Regions from separate parts of the Pseudomonas sp. Sample_16 genome, predicted to be linked through region 2. Evidence: riboswitches for the same ligand, from Rfam matches in the RefSeq annotation. Region 2 holds a riboswitch; the other holds the start of a gene.
The links. Region 2 has a riboswitch for cobalamin ahead of D8U69_RS25270 (CbtB-domain containing protein). Riboswitches for the same ligand answer to the same signal wherever they lie in the genome.
Positions count from the first base shown of each region.

Region 1: linked by a shared signal. The riboswitch ahead of cobO (cob(I)yrinic acid a,c-diamide adenosyltransferase) and the one ahead of D8U69_RS25270 (CbtB-domain containing protein) in region 2 are both predicted to bind cobalamin.

Region 1 is NZ_RCOB01000197.1:25,422-27,805, forward strand. It holds gene D8U69_RS25930 (cobyrinate a,c-diamide synthase) at 1-875, opposite strand, end outside; gene cobO (cob(I)yrinic acid a,c-diamide adenosyltransferase) at 886-1,497, opposite strand; cobalamin riboswitch at 1,580-1,810, opposite strand; gene D8U69_RS25940 (hypothetical protein) at 1,959-2,384, shown strand, end outside.
Region 2 is NZ_RCOB01000190.1:14,755-17,138, reverse strand. It holds gene D8U69_RS25280 (cobalamin biosynthesis protein) at 17-430, opposite strand; gene D8U69_RS25275 (CbtA family protein) at 427-1,140, opposite strand; gene D8U69_RS25270 (CbtB-domain containing protein) at 1,152-1,346, opposite strand; cobalamin riboswitch at 1,467-1,692, opposite strand; cobalamin riboswitch at 1,948-2,160, shown strand; gene cobW (cobalamin biosynthesis protein CobW) at 2,259-2,384, shown strand, end outside.

The DNA.
Region 1 (2,384 bases), on a different contig from region 2:
TCCGGATAACCACCGGGCAGATACAGGCTGTCGGCCTGCGGCAAATCGGCATCGCGAATCGGCGAGAAAAACCGCAACTCGGCACCCATCGCCCGCAACAGATCGAGGCTGGCACCATAGGTAAAGGCAAAGGCTTCGTCCCGGGCCACGGCAATCCGCACACCGGCCAACAACGGTTCGGCCGCGATCACGTCGGGCGCCGCGAATTCCACGGCCGGCGGTAACGCCACTTCGCAACTGCTGGCCAGGGCATCGGCGGCAGCATCCAGACGCACATCGAGATCATTCAACTCACTGGCCTGTACCAGCCCCAGGTGCCGACTCGGCAATTCGATCCCGGTTTCCCGGGACAAGGCACCGTACCAGCGCAAGCCTTCGGTCAGGCTGCCTTCGAGCAATTGCGCGTGACGCAGGGTGCCGACACGATTGGCCAGAACCCCGGCAAACGGCAAGTCCGCCTGATAACGCGCCAGCCCGAGGGCCAGTGCTCCAAAAGTCTGGGCCATGGCGGTGCCGTCGATCACAGCGAGTACCGGCACACCGAAGTGCCGCGCCAGATCGGCACTCGACGGCGTACCATCGAACAATCCCATCACGCCTTCGATCAGGATCAGATCGGCTTCAGCCGCGGCTTCCCACAACAGCCGACGACTTTCCTGCTCGCCGACCATCCACATATCCAGTTGATACACCGGCGCACCGCTGGCGCGCTCGAGAATCATCGGGTCGAGAAAGTCCGGGCCGCATTTGAACACGCGCACCTTGCGCCCCTGATTGCGATGCAAACGGGCCAACGCGGCGGTGACCGTGGTCTTGCCCTGACCGGAGGCCGGCGCGGCAATCAGTACCGCCGGGCATTGACGAGCGCTATTCATACAGTGCGACTCACAGCTCGACGCCTTTTTGCGCTTTGATACCAGCCTGGAAGGCGTGCTTGATCATGCCCATCTCGGTGACGGTGTCGGCCAGCTCGATCATCTCAGGCTTGGCGCCGCGACCGGTCACCACCACGTGCTGCATCGCCGGGCGCGCCTGCAAATCACTGAGCACCTGGTCCAGATCGAGATACCCGTGCTTGAGGGCGATGTTCAGTTCGTCCAGCACCACCAGGCCGATGGACGGATCACGCAGCAGTTCCTGCGAAACAGCCCAGGCCGCTTCGGCCGCGGCGATATCACGCTGGCGATCCTGGGTTTCCCAGGTGAAGCCCTCGCCCATCACATGAAATCGCACCTGCTCGGGAAAACGTCGGAAGAACAATTCTTCGCCGGTGCTGTTACGCCCTTTGATGAACTGCACCACGCCACACTGCATGCCATGGCCCATGGATCGCGCAAGCATGCCGAACGCCGAGCTGCTCTTGCCTTTGCCGTTACCGGTCAGCACCAGCAACAGCCCGCATTCATTCGGGGAATTGGCGATACGTTCGTCGATCACGGCTTTTTTGCGCAGCATGCGCGCCAGATGACGTTCGTCACGATCAGGGGTATCAGTCATGGGGGAGCTCTCCGTTGAGGCATGAATAACGGCGGGCAGGCACAAGAATAGACGGCAAGAAGCCTGGCATCGCCCACCGTGATGCCGCTTGGATGAATCAGGCCGGTCTCCGGACTCATGAGCGGCTTGCGCCTGACTGCGCGCCTTCCCATGTCAGTCGACACAGTGGCCAAAGGCGCAGTCTTTCACTCATTTACCGTTGCGGGGGCAGCGTCGGGATTGCGGCTCATCACCCTTGATGCGCTCGCTCACCGACTTCCCTGTTTCACTCTGTCGACCCGAGCCACAGAGCACCTGAAACAAGCCGCGAAGGTTAGAGGGTTGGGGGTGGAGCGTCAATTGAAGACAGGGCGCACAAGTGAATAACACTTGCGATCAATAATCTGATGGCGATCTTGTGCCACACTCTCAGCAGTGATATCAAAGAGCCATAACACCACACAATAATAAGGGTGAGCACCATGCAAGGCTTGATCATCAGCAATCCGAAGCTGGAATTCCTGCGACCGGTGCTGGAGCGCTGGTTTGACTGCATCGATCGCTACAACGCTGTACGCGGCGACAATGAAACGCCCTATTGGCTGGACGAAAAAGCCAACCTAGGCCTGCTCTCCTCCGCGGCCTGGATGGCCGAGATGATTACCCTCCAGCAATCGCCCACCCGCAAACAGATAGAAGAAGGCGAGCGCAACGGCCGGGCCGACCTGTTCATCGCCACCACCGAAGCCCGCGCCTGGCTCCAGGCCACTCAGCGCTGGCCACGGGTCAACAATCTGAACCTCGCCCAGGCGCTGCAAGACATCACCAGCGAGGCCAAACGCATCAGCTACGCCAGCGACCTGAAGCTTGGCTGCCTGTTCGTGGCGCCGCATAAAACCCAACATGGC
Region 2 (2,384 bases):
CGGATTATCGGGGATTTTACGCAGCGCAGGCCAATGCCAGAGTGGCCTGGGCATATTTTTGTCGCCGGATCAGCAGTTTTGCCGGTGCATGGCCCAGTTGTTCGGCCAAGGCCAGGGCGGCACTTTCCGCCACGCCGTAGCAACCGGTGCGCTCGAAGGCGATCTGTGAATGGTGACTGAGGTGTGGCTGATAACCAGCCAGTTGTTCGCTACTGAAAAACATCAACGGCAACGCCAGTTGCGTGGCCAATTCGATCAGAGCCGGTTCGTCGCGCTTCAAGTCGATGCTGGCCAGGGCCTTGATGTCATGAAGCTCGATCCGGTGTGCTTGCAGCGCCTGATCGAGCAGTGCGCGCAACGTGCTCACCGGGCAGCCCCGTTGGCAGCCCAGGCCGACCACCAGGGTCGGCACTGTGCTGACTTCAGTCATGCGCGGTATTGGCCATCGTTTTTGCGGCGGAACAACCAGGCGCTGATCAGGCCCAGGGCCAGCCAGAACGCCACGTTGGTCAGCTGCGAAGCGATTTTGAAACGGGTCTCCAGTGCTTCGGGTGCCAGCATCGAATGCACTTCCGGTTGCGGCGCGCCGATCACGTGGGGAACCGCAAGGATCGCCGCGCCGAGGACTTTCATCAGCCAGTGACGGCTGAACACGATCAGGGCGATACCCACCGCGGTGGAGGCCGCGGTGCCAATCCACCAGAACTGCCGTTGCGCCAGATCGGCGGCAGCGGTGCCCGGCAATTCAGGCGGCAGGCCCAGGGTTGGCGCCAGCACGAAGGTTGCGTAGCCCGCCAGGCCCCAGAGCAGGCCCTGGGAGGTTTTGGTCGGTGCGCGCAAGGTGTAGAGCCCGGCGAGCATCAGGGCGAAGCCGACGGCTACCACCAGATTGCCGCCAGTGGTCGAAAGCACACGCTGCCAACCGTCTTGCGGTTCCCAGGCTTCGCCATCGTGGGTGTGCGCGGCAACGGCGCCTTCGGAGTGGGTGTGTTCGTGGGCTTCAACAGCGGCGGGTTCGGATTTCTCGTAGGTCTCGGCCTGCAGGATCAGCGGTGAGACCCAGAAGCTTTGCAGCAGAGTGAGCAGCAGGGCGGCGAGCAGCCCGCTGAAACCTGCGGTTTGCGCAATACGCTTGATCATGTCTGAAGGTCTCAATGGCACGGGAACGCGGCGCTGTGACGGGTATCGTGCGCGGCGTTGTGCACGGCTTCGATGTGCGAGAAACCGGCGAAGTACACCAGGCATGCGCCGAGAATCGACGCGCAGACAGCGGCGGTCAGACGTTGAGTCAGGCTATTGGTGGCGCTGGCAGTGTTGCTATGAGCGGTGCTGCTGGTGATCGACATGGCGTTTCCCTCTGGTCTGTCAGCGGGGAATCAGAAGCGCATGCAGAAAGCCCGCACGAACGGGCGCGCAGAGCTTCGAACAGCGCCCGCCCACCGCGGGTTTGTCATTCAGTGATGGTGTATTCACCTTGTGTTGCGGGCCGGTCTCCGGGCTCACGAGGGGCGCAGGCCTGAGCCTGTTCCTGCAAGCATCACCTTCCCATGCCTCATCGGCACAGTGGATCTGACGCTTCGCTCGCTTACCGTTGCGGGGGCAGCACCGGACTGACATGGCTTGGAGTAAAGCACATGATTCACCGGTTTCCCGTTTCACCCTGTGAAGGGCACCCGTAACAAGATGCATAGGAGAGCATGGGCGGAGGTTGGGCGTCAATTGGCAAGGGTTCTCGTTTGAGTTGATCGTTCCCACGCTCTGCGTTGATCATTCGTTTGATCGTTCCCACGCTCTGCGTTGGAATGCAGCCCGGGACGCTCTGCGTCCCTTTCACAGCCGAACGCGGAGCGTCCGTTGAGGCATTCCCACGCAGAGCGTGGGAACGATCGACGCAAAGCGCGGGAACGATCGATTCGGCTTGATCATTGACCCGCCCCAATACCATGCGTAGCCTTGCGCTTTCGAGGTTCTTCGGCGTTTGTCGAAGCTAAGAAGGGAACGCGGTCAATGCCGCGGCTGCCCCCGCAACTGTGAACGGTGATGTTCGCTGCCACGCCACTGCACGCTCAAGTCCTGAGCCCGCGGGAAGGCGCAGCCAACGCCAGTCAAGCGACTGGCACGCCGTCAGCCAGGAGACCTGCCTCGATACAGATTCTCACTACAACCGGGCGGGGTGATCCGGTGGCGAACGCTTCCGGCGCGCACAGGCGTTGCCGGTTCTCGTCCCGTATGCCCGCCACCTTGCCAAAGGGCATCCGATGAAAACACTGGCCAAACTCCCCGTCACCATCGTTACCGGCTTCCTCGGCTCGGGTAAAACCACCTTGCTGCGACACATGCTCGACAACGCTCAGGGTCGCCGCATCGCAGTGATCGTCAACGAA